Regions from separate parts of the Exiguobacterium sp. s36 genome, predicted to be linked through region 3. Evidence: riboswitches for the same ligand, from Rfam matches in the RefSeq annotation. Region 3 holds a riboswitch; each other region holds the start of a gene.
What was found. Region 3 has a riboswitch for thiamine pyrophosphate ahead of KNP95_RS13650 (Ykof family thiamine-binding protein). Riboswitches for the same ligand answer to the same signal wherever they lie in the genome.
Positions count from the first base shown of each region.

Region 1: another riboswitch for thiamine pyrophosphate. It lies ahead of thiT (energy-coupled thiamine transporter ThiT); the one in region 3 lies ahead of KNP95_RS13650 (Ykof family thiamine-binding protein).
Region 2: another riboswitch for thiamine pyrophosphate. It lies ahead of tenA (thiaminase II); the one in region 3 lies ahead of KNP95_RS13650 (Ykof family thiamine-binding protein).
Region 4: another riboswitch for thiamine pyrophosphate. It lies ahead of thiW (energy coupling factor transporter S component ThiW); the one in region 3 lies ahead of KNP95_RS13650 (Ykof family thiamine-binding protein).

Region 1 is NZ_JACSLW010000002.1:307,167-311,712, reverse strand. It holds gene pknB (Stk1 family PASTA domain-containing Ser/Thr kinase) at 1-305, shown strand, start outside; gene rsgA (ribosome small subunit-dependent GTPase A) at 350-1,234, shown strand; gene rpe (ribulose-phosphate 3-epimerase) at 1,236-1,892, shown strand; TPP riboswitch at 1,912-2,012, shown strand; gene thiT (energy-coupled thiamine transporter ThiT) at 2,089-2,661, shown strand; gene KNP95_RS07070 (thiamine diphosphokinase) at 2,661-3,248, shown strand; gene rpmB (50S ribosomal protein L28) at 3,307-3,495, opposite strand; gene KNP95_RS07060 (Asp23/Gls24 family envelope stress response protein) at 3,749-4,111, shown strand; gene KNP95_RS07055 (DAK2 domain-containing protein) at 4,134-4,546, shown strand, end outside.
Region 2 is NZ_JACSLW010000006.1:67,090-71,635, reverse strand. It holds gene thiD (bifunctional hydroxymethylpyrimidine kinase/phosphomethylpyrimidine kinase) at 1-320, opposite strand, end outside; gene thiM (hydroxyethylthiazole kinase) at 320-1,108, opposite strand; gene tenA (thiaminase II) at 1,105-1,779, opposite strand; TPP riboswitch at 1,861-1,965, opposite strand; gene pelG (exopolysaccharide Pel transporter PelG) at 2,027-3,475, opposite strand; gene pelF (GT4 family glycosyltransferase PelF) at 3,456-4,546, opposite strand, start outside.
Region 3 is NZ_JACSLW010000008.1:5,504-10,049, forward strand. It holds gene rlmN (dual-specificity RNA methyltransferase RlmN) at 1-313, shown strand, start outside; gene KNP95_RS13635 (SMP-30/gluconolactonase/LRE family protein) at 491-1,372, shown strand; gene KNP95_RS13640 (hypothetical protein) at 1,385-1,648, shown strand; gene KNP95_RS13645 (GTP-binding protein) at 1,753-2,946, shown strand; TPP riboswitch at 3,008-3,108, shown strand; gene KNP95_RS13650 (Ykof family thiamine-binding protein) at 3,190-3,783, shown strand; gene KNP95_RS13655 (ECF transporter S component) at 3,776-4,351, shown strand; gene KNP95_RS13660 (ABC transporter ATP-binding protein) at 4,344-4,546, shown strand, end outside.
Region 4 is NZ_JACSLW010000006.1:23,850-28,395, reverse strand. It holds gene KNP95_RS12370 (hypothetical protein) at 1-317, shown strand, start outside; gene KNP95_RS12365 (hypothetical protein) at 410-1,156, shown strand; gene KNP95_RS12360 (aminoglycoside phosphotransferase family protein) at 1,158-2,126, opposite strand; gene KNP95_RS12355 (hypothetical protein) at 2,169-2,489, shown strand; TPP riboswitch at 2,514-2,612, shown strand; gene thiW (energy coupling factor transporter S component ThiW) at 2,678-3,166, shown strand; gene KNP95_RS12345 (hypothetical protein) at 3,230-3,496, shown strand; gene KNP95_RS12340 (GNAT family N-acetyltransferase) at 3,491-3,970, opposite strand; gene KNP95_RS12335 (YcxB family protein) at 3,952-4,452, opposite strand; gene KNP95_RS12330 (VOC family protein) at 4,546-4,546, shown strand, end outside.

The DNA of each region.
Region 1 (4,546 bases), on a different contig from region 3:
CGGAATTGACCGTCATCGTGTCGCAAGGGGTCGAACCGACCGACGTCTCGATTGAACGGGAAGTCAACGTCGAAATCGATCCGCCTGCTGAAGGCGAAGAACCTGTGGCACTCGAGGTCGTCATTCGGACGGTAGACGCCCGTGGCGAAGTCGAAGTGTTGCGTGATAAGATAACGGAGACGACGACTTACTCGTATACGCTCGTCATTGCACCGGACGAAGTCGGAACCGCGACGATCGAAGTCGACGGGGAAGTCGTCCGGACGGATACGGTGACGTACGCACAAGCAAAAGATTCACAATGAAGAGGTGGCGCGCGCGTCGCCTCTTTTTCTAAGGAGGTCATAGGATGAAAGGTACGATTATTCGATTACAAGGCGGGTTTTATGATGTCATGACGGAAGAGAAACAAGAAATCCGTTGTCGCGCCCGCGGCAATTTCCGCAACCGGAACATCTCGCCGGTCGTCGGCGACGATGTCGATATTCAAGACCAAGGGGACGGCACAGGCTATATCTTGGCCGTCGATGAGCGGTCGAACCATCTCGTCCGCCCGCCGATTGCTAACATCGATCAAGCGTTCTTGCTGTTCTCGGTCAAGGAACCGGCATTCTCGTTCCATCTGCTCGACCGTTTCCTCGTCTTAATCGAATCGAAGCAAGTCCATCCGATTATTGTCTTAACGAAAATGGACTTGTTGACGGAGTCGGAACTCGAAACGATTCAAGCGGCAGCGGCCTTATATCGGTCAATCGGCTATGAGGTCATCGAGACGTCGACGGAGACCGGGTCGGGGATTGAACAAATTCGTGGGTCGTTTAAAGAGAAGACGAGCGTGTTTGCCGGACAGACCGGAGTCGGCAAGAGTTCGCTCTTGAACGCGGTCGCGCCGGAACTAGAACTCGCGACCGGGAAAATCTCGAAGTCGCTCGGCCGAGGCAAGCACACGACGCGTCACGTCACGCTCATCACGCTCGCTGACGGGCTCGTCGCTGACACGCCTGGTTTCTCAAGCCTCGAGTTCCCAGAAGAACTCGAAGTCGAGGAGATGCGCTGGTGCTTCCCTGAGTTCGTCGAGCGGCACGACGACTGTAAGTTCCGAGGCTGTGCCCATTTGAACGAACCGGGTTGTGCCGTCAAAGCGGCCGTCGAGGCGGGAGAAATCGCTTCCACCCGTTATGAGAATTATGTTACGTTTATGGCAGAGTTAAACGATAGACAACGGAGGTACTGACATGATTAAAATTGCACCCTCGATTTTAGCGGCGGACTTCGCCAACCTAGAGGCAGAAGTGAAGGCGGTCCAAGAGGCCGGCGCGGATTATATCCATTTTGACGTCATGGACGGTCAATTCGTCCCGAACATCTCGATCGGTCTCCCGGTGCTCGCGAGCTTACGGAAGAAGTCGGACATGGTGTTAGACGTCCACTTGATGATCGACCAACCGGAGCGCTTCGTCGAAGACTTCATCAAGGCGGGAGCGGACATCGTCACCGTCCACGTCGAAGCGACGAACCATTTGCATCGCGTGCTTCAACAAATTAAGGCGGCCGGAGCCAAGTGTGGCGTCGTTCTCAACCCGCATACGCCGCTGTCATTGATTGAACACGTGCTCGGTGACGTCGACATGGTACTTCTCATGACGGTGAACCCTGGCTTTGGGGGTCAGAAGTTCATCGAATCGGTCGTGCCGAAAATCGCGGCGTTGAACGAGATGCGCCAAGCGCGCCGTCTCGACTTTGAAATCGAGATTGACGGCGGCGTCAACGCGGAGACTGCGAAATTATGTATCGATGCCGGTGCTGACGTGCTCGTGGCCGGCTCGGCCATCTATAACGAGCCGAGCTATAAAGACGCAATCGATAGCATTCGCAACGCATCTCGTGTATAATCGTCCATAGAACAACAAATATTGTCGCAAGGGGTGTCACATTCTGTGGCTGAGAGGCATACGCTAACCCTTTGAACCTGTTCCGTTCACACGGACGTAGGGATGTGGCGAAAATGCACGTTGCTACTCGATAGCAGCATGGCGTTTACGTCATGCTGCTTTTTGTCGTTCGCTCATATTTTAAGGAGGGAAATAGATGAAACAACGTTTAAAATTACAGGCGCTCATTGAAATCTCATTGTTCGCCGCACTCGGTTTGATTTTTGATTTGCTCATCCCGTTCCGGATGCCGCAAGGCGGGTCGATCAGCTTGGCGATGTTGCCGATTTTCGTCATGGCGTATCGTCACGGTTTGAAAGGCGGACTTGCGACCGGTGCACTTGTCGGAACGCTGCAACTGCTGTTCGGGGCCTACATCTTCACGCCGGTCCAGTTCCTGCTCGACTACACGTTCGCTTACGGTGTCGTCGGGATGGCGGGACTGTTTGCTGGTCAAGTGAAACGAGCCGCCAAGGATGAGGCGAAAAAGACGCTCGTCGTTTATTTGGTGCTCGGCGCGCTCCTCGGTTCACTGCTTCGTTACGGCGCCCACGTCTTGTCGGGGATCGTCTTCTTCGCCGAATACGCGGAAGGTCCGGTCGTCGCCTACTCGTTCGCCTATAACATGACGTACATGCTCCCGTCCTTCCTCGTGTCGGCCGTCGTCCTCGTCCTCTTGTTCGTCTCGGCGCCGCGCTTCGCGACGCTCGCGACCCGGGACGTCCGCTAATGCGGGTGTTGATTGTGGCGGCCAGCCCGGAACCAATCTCGGGACTCCCGCGTGACGTCGATTACATCATCGGCGTCGATGGGGGGTACGAGACACTGTTGAACCACGGGCTGAACCCAGATCTCGTCGTCGGCGATTTCGACTCCTTCACGGGCGAAGTGCCGATCGACGCCGTCCGCTATCCATCTGAGAAAGATGTGACCGACCTCGAGATCGCTCTCGAGGCGGCACGGGGGCATGGCGCGACGGAGATGATTGTCTACGGTGCGCTCGGCGGCCGGCTCGATATGACGCTCAGCAATATCGGTCTGCTCGAGGCGTATCCGGAGATGCGTCTCGTCACGGCAGGGCAGACGGTACGACTCGTCGGGTCGGGACGCTATGAACTCCCGCGTCAAGACGGTCACTATTTGTCGCTCATCCCATGGAAGCAGGCGAACGTGACCATCCGCGGCGTCAAATATCCGCTCGACCGTCACGATGTCGTCAGCCATGAGGCGCTCACCATCTCGAACGAATGGGACGATGAAGCGGCGGATTTGATCGTGCACGAAGGCATGGTGCTCGTGCTGTATGTCAAAAAATGAACACAAAAAAATCCCATCGGCGAATGCCGCTGGGATTTATTTCGTTCGTGTATAAAAATTATACGCGTTCAACGAGACCTGATTTAAGAGCGCGAGCTGAAACCCAAACTCGTTTAGGTTTACCGTCAACGAGAATACGAACTTTTTGTACGTTTACACCCCAAGTGCGTTTTGTCTTGTTGAGTGCGTGCGAACGGTTGTTACCTGATTTAGGTGATTTACCTGTTACGTAGCATTTACGTGCCATGCGTTTCCCCTCCTTTTTTATGTGGGTTCGTCCTAATAGACACTCGTTTATATTAGCACGGGTTTTTTCACGATGCAACTAGAAAATCATAGGATGACAAGAAAAAAACTTGACATTACTGGAAAGGATTTTAATAATGAATGAGGGTTACGGCTACAATTGACCGAGTTTATGGAGCAGGTTCTTTTAATAACTAGGTACTTATTGTAGAATGTAGTGAAGGAATCATTCCGAATAAAGGAGGCTACTCCATATGGCAATTGAAATGAAGACAACATATGGCAATATTGACATCACGAACGACGTGGTCGCGACACTCGCAGGCGGTGCGGCGATGGAATGTTTCGGCGTTGTGGGAATGGCGTCTCAAGCTCAATTGAAAGACGGGATCGCAGAACTATTGAAACGTGAAAACTACGCCCGAGGCGTGGTCGTACGTCAAGATGGAGAAGACGTACATATCGACATGCACATCATTGTAAGCTACGGGACGAAAGTGTCGGAAGTCGCATACAACGTGCAAAGCCGTGTAAAATACACGCTCGGTGAAACTTTAGGATTAAACGTTTCGTCGGTAAACATATTCGTACAAGGCGTTCGTCTGACGAATGACTGACGAGAACGAAGGAGGATTTGGTGTGGGTTTAAAACGTTTAGATGGATTGGTGTTCGCGAACATGGTCGCGAACGGTGCAGCCAACTTGAGCCAGAATGCGGATTATGTAGATTCGCTTAACGTCTTCCCGGTGCCGGACGGCGACACGGGGACGAACATGAATTTGACGATGACATCGGGTGCGAAAGAAGTGGCCGCACTCAACTCGGCGAATATCGCTGACGTCTCATCGAAGTTTGCACGCGGTCTCTTGATGGGGGCACGTGGGAACTCGGGCGTTATTTTGAGCCAGTTGTTCCGTGGTTTCGGTAAAGCAATCGAAGGCAAGACAGAAGTGTCGACAGTCGATTTCGCCGAAGCGTTGAAACGTGGCGTCGATACGGCATACAAGGCGGTTATGAAACCGGTTGAAGGAACGATTTTGACGGTTGCTCG
Region 2 (4,546 bases), on a different contig from region 3:
ATGACCGGGTCAACGACGAGCCGATTGAATGTGTGACGCCGCACCCCGTCAGCGACCACCTCGATGCGCGCCGCATCGAACAACATCCCGGTCTTGCACGCCGCAATCATAAAGTCTGAACCGATTGCATCGAGTTGTTGCGTCACGAGTTCTGGTGACACCGCCTCGACCCCATGCACCCCACGCGTGTTTTGGGCCGTGACAGCCGTCAAAACACTCGTCCCGAACACACCGAGCTCTTGAAACGTCTTCAAATCAGCTTGAATGCCAGCGCCACCGCCCGAATCCGAACCGGCAATCGTCAACACTTGCTGCCGTATCATGACACCACCTCGATGCGGTCACTCGGCAACTCGACCGCCGTCATCTTGCCCAGCTCATTCAAGAAGTGAACGGGGAAGTCACCCGGCCCGTCGGCCAAAGCGGTAGCGAGTTCCCCGCACCGGGCATAACCGGCGAGCGCTGTCGCCGTGGCCGTTACCGCATCCCGTTCGACCGCAAGGAACGCACCGACGACCGCACTGAGTAAACAACCGGTCCCTGTCGTCCGGGCCATCGCGCCAGTGCCGCCTTTAATTTCTATCGTCACGTCCCCGTCGCTGACGACATCCGTCTCTCCGGTCACGGCAACGACACAGGTGTAGCGCTTAGCCGCTTCACACGCGATGTGATTCAAATCAACCCGCGTGTCCCCAGCGTCCACGCCGCGCGCCGCCGCGTCGAGGCCAATCAATGTCGCGATTTCTCCGGCATTCCCACGGATGACCGTCGCACGGACAGATTGCAGAATCGCCTTGGCGACGTCGCGCCGAAATGAGGTCGCCCCGACACCAACCGGATCGAAGACAATCGGACTACCTGCTTGATTCGCCGCCTGTCCGGCTCGAATCATCGTACGTTCCGTCATTGCATCGAGTGTACCGATATTGAGCACGAGCGCATCGCTTAAAGACGCCATCTCGGCCACTTCTTCGACCGCGGACGCCATGACCGGGGCCGCCCCGATGGCGAGCAACCCGTTCGCTGAAAAGTTGGCGACGACGATGTTCGTGATGTTGTGGATGAGTGGCCGTTCGGCTCTGACTTTGTCCCATAAGTCGCGCTTCATCGTGTCACCCCCGCCGGTAAATCCCACGACTCGAGCGTCCACGCCATCTCCCAAAACGCATGCTCGTAATAACAACTCTTCAAGAACAGCTGTTGATACCGGACCCGTTCTTCCGCCGTCGCCTGCCCAGCGAGCACGTCGAGCCGTTCAATCTGTTCCTCGACGAGGTCGCGGAACCATTCCGACCCGTACGTCGCAATCCACGTCGCATAAATCGGGTGGTCGGGTGTCGTGTCTTTCATGCGTTCGCCAATCTCGTAATAAACCCAATAGCACGGCAAAATTGCTGCGAGCACGTCACCGAGCGTTGGACCGGCATGTTGCATATGGAGCGCATAGGCGTAAGCCGTTGGGGCCGGCTCAAACGTCGCCCACTCCGCCTCCGTCACGTTGAGCAAGGTGAAAAACTCACGATGCAGCGCATGCTCTGCTTCGATGGTATGGAGCGCGTGCGTCAAAAAGCGGCTCGCTACTTCCATGTTCGGGGCGAGGGTCGCGCCTTTCGCCTGTACTTTCGAGAACTGATTCAAATAATACGAGTCTTGCATGACGTAATGCCGAAACTTCGCCTCGTCGAGTTCACCCGTTCCGAGCTCGCGGACGAACGGATGGTCAAAGCTGGCTTGAAACAAGGCATCGGCCTCTTGTCGTAAATGTGCAGTGAATGTCATGTTTTCTCCTCCTTTGTAATCAAAAAAGACGCCGCCTTCCATAACGGAAGCGGCGTCGGATTTACACAAAGTGTACGAAAACAATCGGTTCGCCCACTTCCCTACGCTAGCGTGAACTAGATCAGGTTCAAAGGGTCTGGACCTCGTCCATCTCAGCCGCGTCACGCGACTCCCCTAGTGGTAAACATTATGAAATTCGGTCATCTACGACCACATCATATCAGTCTTTCTCCGTACTGAAAACCCTTTATCGTGAGAATCGCCGGTTCAACAACGTCCCCATTTGCGAGAACCGCTCGGTGCCGAGCTTGCGCCGGTTCGAGGCGGCGAACACGTAATAATCAACTTTGCCCATATAATAAATCAAACGCAGGCCGGCCAAGAAGAACGTGATCGTCGTGCTGACGGCAAAGCCGACACCGTACCAATCGATGCCGCGCGGCAAGAGCAGTAACGTGAACAACGCGTTCAACGTGAAGAACGAGATGTTGACGAACAACGCCCCGCGCCGGTCCTCGAAATAGAGCAACAACAGCGTCAAGATGAGAATCATCGCATTCGCGAACGCCGCGAGCGTCGTCATCCGAAAGATTTGACCAATCTCATCCGGGACGCCAATCCAACTGACGAACGCGCCCGCCATCAGGATGGCGAACAGCGTCACGACGCCTTGGCTCCGCGCGAGTCGAATCAACTCATTTTTCAATACGGACGTCATCGTCTGTTTCGCCTTCTCGATTTGATGGAGTGCCCCGCCGTAGTTGATCAATCCATAAAACGTACGGTAGCGCTCATAAAACCGGGTCTCGACGGCAACGACGAACAAGAGCTGCGTCGGGATAATCGTCAAGTACGACCAGAAGATGGCCGTATCATAATACGGGTTGAACAGGAACGAGTCCGCGATGATGACACGTCCTTCACCGAACCAGATGATGAAATTCGTGACCCAAATCCCGAGCACGTACAACACGCCGATGGCGAACAAGTCCGGATAGCGGTCGAAGTACTTGAAGTACGAGAACTCTTTCACCGCGTAACGGAGTGGGAACGTCCGGAGCATCGCGAAGAATAACCCGAACAACGTCACAATCATCCCGACCGTGAAACCGAGCAACAGCTCGAGACTCGACGGGTCGACCATGAGACGGCTAATCGCATAGACGCTCCCGACCGAGATAAGTCCGCCGAGCAGGAAGCTATAGGCCACCGCTTGATAATACTTGGCGGCACTTAAAAACAAGAACATGACCCAGATGACGTTAATCGTCATGAATAAAACGAACAACGTCAGTTTGTACAGAAAATCGAGCGGCGACAATAGCCAAAAGATACTATACAGCAAGCCTGCCGCGAGAATCGTCACTTTGAGCATCCCGGTGAACACCGGGAAAATCTCATGTGCCTTCTTCTCATAAAACAAGTCCGCCACGTATCGGGTGACGACGAGCTGTTGAAAACTGAACAAGATTTGCGAGAAGATGAACGCGTACGAGACCGAGATCATGAAGAGCGTCCGTTCGGCGAGCGACAACGTCGGCATTTGGAACGCCAACCATTGAATCGTACCGACGACCAAGATGACAATCAACCACGGTCCGGATGTGACGAGGCCGGAGAACGTGTACGCCTTTAGCCGGGACGAATAGTAGTCTTCTTGGAACAACTTCTGTAACTTAAACCCGATGCCCGCCATACTGTTCCCTCCTCGCTTCATAGATAGCCTTATAGCGGTCCACGACTTGTTGGAGACGATAATATTGGCGGACCCGCTCCCGTCCGTTCTTGCCGAACCGTATTCGTTCCTGCGGGTAATCCATCATCCATTCGACTTTGTCGGCGACCGCTTCCGGATGAACCGGTGGCACGATGAAACCGGCCGGACCAAACGGGTCATCCGCTCGTCCGTATAAAAGCTCGGAACAGGCGCCGACATCGGTGGCGACCCACGGAATCCCGGCGGCCATGCCTTCGAGAATCGCGAGCGGCTGCCCTTCCGAGATGCTCGTCAGGAGCAGTAGATCAAAGGTCGGCAAATACGTTTGGACGTCCACTTTCCCGGCCAGTTCGACATAATCGCTCAATCCGCTCTGTTCGATGAGCAGACGGCACTCTTCCGCATATTCTTCATCCTCGTCGAGTGGACCCATGATTGTCAGTTTGAACAGACGATGCCGCTCCTGCAAAATCTTGGCGGCATAAATCATCGTCTTCAAGTCTTTGATGGGAACGAGGCGGACGATGGCACCGATTTGAAAGAGGTCGTGCTCCGGACGATTGACCGTCGCCTGGATTTGTCGGTCGGCAATCCCGTTGGCGATAATTTTCGTCTTCTCGCTCGGGGCGCCGATCCATTCCTGATATTCGCGATTCCGCTCGAACAAGGTGATAATTTCATCGGCCGCGTTATACGCCTCGCGGGACAAGTGGTGGAAGAACCGGACCCATCTCGGCTTATACGGCGCCGGAATCCAATACGACTGTAAAATTTCTTCCTCGCGTTCACGGGAATAAATGCCATGCTCGGTCAAGATGAACGGGATCCCTTGCGTCTCTTTCATGTAGGAAGCGACTACCCCGGCATAACCCGTCGATACGGAATGGACGAGGTCGACTTTCGGGAGCGGCTGATGGAGCACCCGCAAAATCGGGGTGTACATGCTTTGCCACATCCAGAAATAGTCGATGAACGAGCCGCCGTTCATCTCTTCGGCGTAGGCGGCCTTCACGTTGCGCCAAAAGAACTCGCTCGCGAAAAACGCCTCGC
Region 3 (4,546 bases):
GAAGACGAACAAACGCATCACGTTCGAATATATTCTCTTATCGAAAGTGAACGATTTGCCGGAGCACGCCGAGGAACTCGCCGACTTGATTGACGATATTAAAGACAAGTCATACGTCAACTTGATTCCGTACAATCCGGTCAACGAGCATATTCAGTATGAGCGGAGCACGTCTGAGGACATCATGGCGTTTTATGACGTCTTGAAGAAGCGGGGCATCAATACCGGTGTCCGTCTCGAGCACGGGACTGATATCGATGCGGCCTGTGGCCAGTTGCGCAGCAAGCATATGAATGTCGAAGGCGCAAAATGACAGAGACTCCTTGAATCTCCTGATTCAAGGAGTTTTTTTGTCTTCTGCCCTAGATGGATTGCCGGCCCGGTTCAGTATTTTTCGTCCGAGCGGTTGCTATTTTGGGAAATGTTGAATAGAGAGTGCCCCCTCAGGGAATAGTCACTTGAAATCAATGTAGAGAGTGGAGGCAATTCAATGGAGACAGTAAACGCTGCGTTATGGATTCGAGTTCGAAATACGCTTGGGGAAGGCCCGTGTTGGGATGCGGAACTGAAACGCTTCTATTGGGTCGATATCGAGGGACATACACTTTGGTGGTACGATGAGAAAGAAGATGAACTGTCGTCGTTCGATATGGGACAACAGATCGGGTTCGCGGTCCCGAAAGTGACGGACGGCGTCGTCGTCGGCTTGAAAGACGGGATTTATGAGTGGGACGAGACGTCAAAAGAGCTCGATAAAATCGTCGAACTCGACGACCCAGAAGGAAAGCTACGCTTCAATGACGGGAAAGCCGACCCGTACGGCCGCATCTTCGCCGGCACGCTCCATCTTGAAGACGAGGCGGAACAAGCGACGCTATACCGGTTGAATCGCGACGGCAAGACCGAGGTCATGTTGAGCGAATTGACATTATCGAACGGACTGACATGGTCACCTGACCATTCGACGTTCTATCATATCGATACACCGACCGAGACGGTCCGTAAGTACGCCTTTGACTTGAAGACGGGAACGCTCGGCGAAGGAGAGGCAATCATCGATTTTTCAGTCGAGGACGGATTCCCGGACGGCATGACGTCCGACGAGGAAGGGTTTTTATGGATTGCGCACTTTGCTGGCGGCCGCGTCTCGCGCTGGGACCCGAAGACGGGTGAAAAAGTGCTCGAGGTGCTCGTGCCGGCCCCGAACGTCACGTCGTGCTGTTTTGTCGGCGACGATTTGAACCAACTCGCCATCACGACGGCTCGTGAGGGGATGGATGACGAGGCGCTCGAAGCCCATCCGGACGCAGGGTCGGTCTTCAAAATCGAGACAGACGTGAAAGGAATGCCGCTCTATCGGTTTGGACGATAAGGAGGTAAGGAGATGGTGAAGCGATTGCTCGTTCGTGCAGGCATCGGTTTGGCACTCGCGGCCGTGGCCAGGGTCGGAATCCAAAAACTACTGGATGCGAAACGGGAAGACAACCACACGTATTTGAATCCGCGCTGGGATGAGGCCCCGAGTGTCGATGCCGATAAGGATGAGGATGAGGTCGGTTTGACACAGCTCGATTCGATATATCGGGCCGAATGGCAGGCGAACGCGTACCCCCGCTCCGAGGCGGAACGCAAGGCGTTAGAAGAATAGGGGAAGTAAGCACGTCCGGAAACGGGCGTGTTTTTTTCTTGACAAGAAAGACGCGACCCGTCATCATCTAAAAAGTAATGATTACGATTTAGGAGTGGGGATATATGAAACGAATTCCAATCACGGTGCTGTCCGGTTATTTAGGGAGCGGCAAGACGACGTTGATGAATCATCTGTTGAACAATCGGTCAGGCAAGAAATATGCGGTCATCGTCAACGACATGAGCGAGTTGAATATCGACGAACGATTGATCGAGCAGAATGGCTTCTCGCGGACGGACGAAAAATTGGTCGAGCTATCGAACGGCTGCATCTGTTGCACGCTGCGTGAAGATCTGCTCGAAGCGGTGCAGGAGATCACGAACGACCGTGAGCTCGACGGGATCATCATCGAGTCATCCGGCATCTCAGAACCGATTCCGGTCGCCCAAACGTTTACATACGCAGATGACGCCCTCGGTATCGATTTGACGAGCCGCGTCTATATCGATGCGATGGTGACCGTCGTCGATGCGTATCGGTTTTTGAAAGACTTCAACTCGGGCGAGTCGCTCCATGAGCGCAAGCAGGCCATCGATGAGACGGACGTCCGCGAAGTCGTCGACCTGCTCGTCGACCAAATCGAGTTCGCGGACATCATCGTCTTGAACAAGGCGGACCGCGTGACCGAGACGGAACTCGACGAGATGGCCGGGCTGTTAAAGGCGCTCAACCCAACCGCCAAACTGTTGACGTCGGTCCACGCGAACGTGGAACTGACCGAGCTGTTGGACGTCAATCTGTTCGATTTCGAGCAGGCGATGCACGCCGCCGGCTGGATTCAAGAACTAGAGGCCGAGACACACACACCAGAGACGGAGGAATACGGAATCAGCTCGTTCGTCTATCGCCGCCGTCGTCCGTTTCATCCGGAGCGGCTCCACGCCTGGATTGAGGCGTTCCCGGATCAAGTCGTTCGTGCCAAAGGTTTCTTATGGATCGCCTCCCGGAACGACATCGCTTGCCTATTCTCGCAAGCGGGGTACGCATCGACGCTCGAACACGCGGGACGTTGGCTCGCGACGTTGCCGGAGGAGGAACGCCATCTCATGTTCGCGGCAGAACCTGAGCTCGCCGCCGACTTCGTCGAGCCGTACGGGGACCGTCAGACGGAGCTCGTCTTGATCGGGCAGCAGATGGAGCGTTCGGTCATCGAGGCCGGACTCGACGCGTGTCTATTGACGGATGAGGAGATGGCGCTCGATTGGACGACATTGCAGGACACGCTTCCGGGGAACGGTATCGTGACTTTCACATAAACCGTTTACAAATTCGGAGCGGTCGTCTATACTTCTCGTTGCATAGATAACCGCATACATTGGACTACACTAGGGGTGCTTCGGCTGAGATGTGAGCATGGCTCCAATCCCTTATGACTCGATCCGGGTAATACCGGCGTGAGGAAGTGTGGCACTTTTTCTAATGGATTTTTACATTGAACGAGTGGCCGCATTCTCATGGATGCGGCTTTTTTGTGTACATACAATAAGGGGGAATAGAACATGAACAACCAATGTGGTACGAGTCCGATTGTCGGATTCCGCTTTACGCTGAGCCCAATGACATCTGATTTTGTGAGTATCATCAAAGGGGCATTGAAAGAGACGAACTTGCAAAACGTTTGGCGGCATACCGATGACGTCTCGACTGTCATCCGGGGACGCAGTGAGCATGTGTTCGACGTGGCCAAAGCCGTCTTGTCACATGCAACGAAGACCGGGGAACATGTGTCGATGAGCGGGACGTTCTCGGTCGGGTGCCCAGGCGACACGGCAGGAGACAATCTGCTCGACGTGACGACTGATCCTGTGAACGGTACGGTATCGACCCAGTACGTCTCTTCCCAGTTCGCCCTCTATCCGCTCGGGGACGCGAAGTATATGGACATCATCTACGAAGAAATTGCGTTTGCGAAAGAGCGTGGCGTCTTCAATGACTCGATGCATTACGCCTCGGGCATTCACGGCGACATCGAACCGGTGTTTTCATTTTACGAGGCGACGTTCGACCGGGTCCGTGCGAAGACGAGCCACGTCGTCATGACGGTGACGTTCAGCGTGAACAGCCCGTCACACGAGGGACGTAACGATGCTTAAGTCGTGGAAGTTAAAAGAAATCGTCTTGTTGGCCATTTTATCGGTCGTGTTCGCTGTCGTCTATTTGGCGTTCGTACATGTCGGGAATCTATGGGCTGGCTTGATTGGACCGATCGCGTACGAATGGATTTTTGGGATTTGGTTCATCGTCTCGATTATTGCGGCTTATATCATCCGCCGACCTGGCGCCGCATTCTTGTCCGAAGTGCTTGCGGCGACGATTGAGATGATGATTGGTAACGCGATTGGACCTCGTATTATTTTAGTCGGGATCATTCAAGGACTTGGTGCTGAAGCGGCGTTTGCGGTCACGAGCTACAAGCGATATGACCTTTGGGTGCTCATGCTGGCCGGATTTGGTGCAGCTGCGACTAGTTTTGCGTATACGTACGTCATGGGTGGACTTGCTGCCCTCAGTCCGACATACGTGGCGACGATGTTCGCGTTACGAGCGACGAGCGGGATGATCATTGCCGGTCTGGGAGGTAAGATTTTAAGCGACTTGTTGCTTCGGACGGGTGCGCTCGAAGGGTATGCCATCGCGCGTCAGGGACGTGTGCATGGTTGATGCAGAACAGCTGTCATTCCGCTATCCGGAAAAACAGAGCAAAGTATTGACGGACATCACGCTTCAATTAACGGCTGGGAGGACTCTCATTACAGGGGCGAGCGGGTCGGGGAAATCGACATTGTTCTCTTTGTTGAATCGTCTGTATCCAGAGAACTGCGATGGAATCGTGACGGGCAAACTATATTTGTTTGA
Region 4 (4,546 bases), on a different contig from region 3:
TCTCGTCTAGGCCGGATGCTCCGGTGCCACTGTCCCTCAACGCGGACACATCGATTGAGGCACGGACGTTCCCGATGCTCACGAATATCGAACTGAGGGATTGGCTGATCACGTTCAACGCGTCGCTCGCCCCTGAGTTAAAACTTCGGACGAATGAGACGGTCGTCGACTGGTTCGAGCGCATCGACCTGACAGATATCGATGCCTCGCTCTATCATCTGATTCGCTATGGTCCCACATCCGATCATGACATCCCGTTCGAGCAACAACAAAGGTTTCACGAGGCACTCGACCGCTACTTACAGCGACACCCCTGAACGAGAAAGTACCCAGGTTCTCACAAAGACGTAAACGTGCTACGCTCATTGATAATAGGGAAAAAATGTAACTTTCTTAGGAGGTTTGATTAATGAAACGCCTAGGCTTGCTCGGATTCAGTGTGTTCTTGCTTACCGGATGCACGGATCCAGTCGAGAAACCAATCGTCCCGGCTGATACAAACGAGCCATCGTCCGAAGAAATCACCACATGGACGCGCGAAGACTTCAAGGACGTGTTCGACCAATATGAAAAAGTCCCGCCGCTCTTGAAGGCCCTCGAGAACGATGGAATCACCCCGTTCCGCGAGACGTTCGAGCACGTCGTCATCGCCGGCGACGGCATCCATCATACATACGCCGATATCCATCCGTTCAAACTCGACGACGGCACGTACGCCACCGTCTATGAGAGTGAAAATGGAGACATCGCCAACGGTCCCGAGTCGGTCGCGCCGCTATTTTGGCAAGAAGCGTCGTTCCTTCAATTCGTCGAAGAGATTGAGAAACGAAAATACGGAACGAGTGCCCCGCCGACGGACGTCGTCTTGACACAAGACGAGTTCCAGGCGCTCTATAACCGCCACGCCTATACGTCCGCGCTCATCGTCGAGCTCGACGAATGGGGCGTACAAGTGGCGCGCGACCCGCTCGAAGATGTCATCATCGCTGGGAACGGGGTCAAGGAAGTGAAGGCCGATTTAATCGTCTTTGAAGTCGAGGGCGGTTACGCCATCGTCTACGACCAAGACGGTGAGATCTTCAAAGGGCCGGAGTCGATTGCCCCGCTGTTTTGGAACGAGACGGATTACGAAACCTTACTTCAGAAGCATGAATGACTTATCGGACGCGTCGTTTCAAGTCCCGGTACTCGAGTAACAAGTTGAGCCATTGCGCCGGCTTATCGCTCGACGCTGCCGCATTGTGCCGATATTTTGTCACGTACAGGTACCACGACAAGGCCCGGTAGACGCAACCGAGCTCTTCGGCAATCAACAGGTGACGCCAAAGCACGTCTTCGGGTGCAACGCCACTCCACGCCTTCAAGTAAACCGCGCGCATCGTTTGAATCTGTTCATACCAGACGACCTCGTCCTCTTCCGGCAATAAATCGTACAATGCGTTCCAAAACACGCGCACGCCGAAAAACGGATGCGTGACCGTCGCGTCGCCCCAGTCGAGGATACACAAATCATTCGTCCGTTCCCGCCAGAAGATGTTGCCGCCGTGCAAATCACCGTGCTCGAGGCTCATCGGCATCCCGATTGCCAGCTCGTCACACATGGCAATCAATTCGTCTTGAAGCGCAAGTATGGCCTCGGCTTTGTATGGCTCAAGCCCAGCACAGAGCTCAGGCAAATACGTTTGGATTTCATCCTTCAACTTGGCCGGTCGCCGTTCCGGGAGGCCGTAAGACAAATAGGTCTCGATTTGGTCGATTTCCTGGCGCTGCAGTTGTGCGTATTGGCGCAACGCGGTTTCATATCGACTCACGTCCGGCCGTTCACGTAACGCCGCTCCGCCGATATCTCGCATGAGCAACCAGTTTCGGGCTGAATCGATGGCGATGACGTCAGGGACGACACCCGGATGCCGCTCGGCTAGAAACGCCGACAGATTGGCTTCACCGCGGCTGATGTCGGTCACCGCTTTGGCGAAGTAACGTTCCGCGTCGACCTGGCCAACAACCAAATACGTCAAATCGGTGTCTTTGACGACGTGCCATGTCGCACTCGGCACGTTTGCGTCAATCCATCGTTCGAACCGTTCACGAAACGCTCGGTCACGCCATGGAATTGCCTGACTCATCCTGTTCACCCTTTCTTTCATCATCTCCTAGGAGGAAACGATATGGACGTTGTGTATTACTCATACCCGGTCGATGCCATCTTGTATATGTATTTAGGGGCGACGGCCGTCGTCAGTGTCCTCATCGGGCTACTCGTCTGGCGTCTGTTCAAGCGCCGGGACATCGGCTTTTGGACAACGCTTGTCATCAGCTTCATCGGGCTGTCGTTCGCGCTCGTCTGGTTTCAAAACGCTTCCGTCGACGTGTTCATGGGGACACTCCCATGGTTAATCAATCTCGTCTTCTCCCTTTTGTTATACGGCCTGTTCGTCGGCACGATCTATGTCACGTTCCGACCAAGAAAGCTCGACCGCATCAAATGACGGTATGCTATACTTAACGTAATAAACGACCACTAGGGGAGCCTTCGGGCTGAGACGGCATGCGCCGGACCCTTCGAACCTGATCTGGCTCATACCAGCGTAGGGAAGTGGTGTGGGATTCGTCTGTCTTTCCACGCCACTTTTCCACTTGGAGAAGTGGCGTTTTCATTTCGAAAGGAGACTTATTCATGCGAATTCAACAACTCACTTGGATGGCGATGCTCGTCGCCATCGCCGTCATCGGTTCCCTGTTCATCTCGATTCCGACCGGTGTCGCCCGTGCTTATCCGATTCAACATATGGTGAACGTTATCGCCGCCGTCACCGTCGGACCGATCGGGGCCGTGCTCGTCGCGTTCGTGACCGGACTCGTCCGTGTCATGACCGGTACTGGATCGCTCCTCGCGTTCCCTGGTGGTATGATTGGCGCACTGCTCGCCGGTATCTTTTATATGAGGACGAACCGCGTAGCCTTCGCCGCATGTGGTGAAGTCATCGGGACTGGCCTCATCGCTTCGCTCGTCGCCGTCCCATACGCCAAGTTATTGATGGGGAGCGAGTTCGGGGCGCTGTTCTTCTTCCCAGCTTTCCTTGCCTCGAGTGTGACTGGGGCCGTGCTCGGCTGGATCGTCTTGGCTCGGGTCAAGCAATTGCGACCGCTCACGGCGAAGCGATAAATACTTCCCTCCCACCGATAGTAAATGGTAAAATCAGGATATCAGATATTAGGAGGTCATTTCTTGAATCGATTGACGCTATTATTGGCGGCCACCGCTTGCCTGTTCATGTCCGGTCTCTTGTACACGCTCGAACGCATCGCCACGTTCACCCGCTGGAATGCTCAGATTGCGACGGGCACGTTTTCCAGCGAGCCGATGTTCGTCGATGTGTTGCTTCAAAACGTGTTCATCTCGATTTTCGGAGTGGCCGCGATCGTTCTCTTTTTCAAAGCGGGCAGTGCTGTCCAAAATACATCGTCCACAAAAGCAGGGACGGCCGACTTATGACGGCTGTCCCTGTTTGACGTGATACACCCAAATCTCTTCCCCGTTTGCCTCATCAATCAAGCCGCTGTCGACAAATCCACCCTTCGCATAAAATCGTTTCGCCGGTTCGTTCGTCGGATGGAGACTGAGGATGAGGTCATCCACATCGAATCGCTCTTGAATCCACACGAGTGCCAACTGTAAAAAGCGTGACCCGATTCCTTTCCCTTGCTCTGTCACATCGATCATAAATCGATCGAGCCAGATGTAACGCTCCATCTTGTTCTCGGCCCCAATCATCATGAAGCCGACGGGATGCTCATCGCGACAAAGCGCATAGCACTGCCACGCATATTTGACATCGGTTTCCATCTCGCGAAGCGATTCGGTGTTTGTTTCGATAAAGCGAGCTTGGTCAGAAGCGACGGTCAAGGCGACAACAGCCTCCCGGTTCGTGTCATCGACAAGTTGAATCGTCAGCGTATCGGCAGCCATCGGCGCACCTCTTCCATGTCCAGTCCGCGCTTCGGCAAAATATAGGCGCTGACCGAGGAGTTGTATAGATACACATAATCGTCCTCCTCGACGACTTCCTTGATTCCTGCCCATGACACACGCGTCTCGCCGAACTCATTTAAATCGCGCAGACCAGTCTCCTCCAAATCCATCGTGTGGGGGCCAATCATGCCTTCGTTGCTGCGCTCGTCGATGAGACGCCGCGTCTGCTTCCGGACATGCCGTTCAAAGTATTTCGGATAATACAGGAACCAAAGAATACTCGCGACCCCGTATATGCCATATAGCCACCAGTCCGTCTCTTGGAGCCACGTCGCCAGCACGAAAGCAGCGCCTAAAAAGATAAGTGGTCCGATGATTCGCTGTAAGAGGATCATCCGCTTTCCTGTTTTCGAACGTTTAATATGGCTCAAGTTGAACCGGATATAGTCGTCTTCTGTCAATTCGTATTGGATTTTCATCATCATTCCCTCCTCGGTGTCCTATACGTCTCGTATGAAGAAAAGTTCCGTTCAGGACGTTGATTGGATAAACTAAAAGAAAGGAGTGACATCA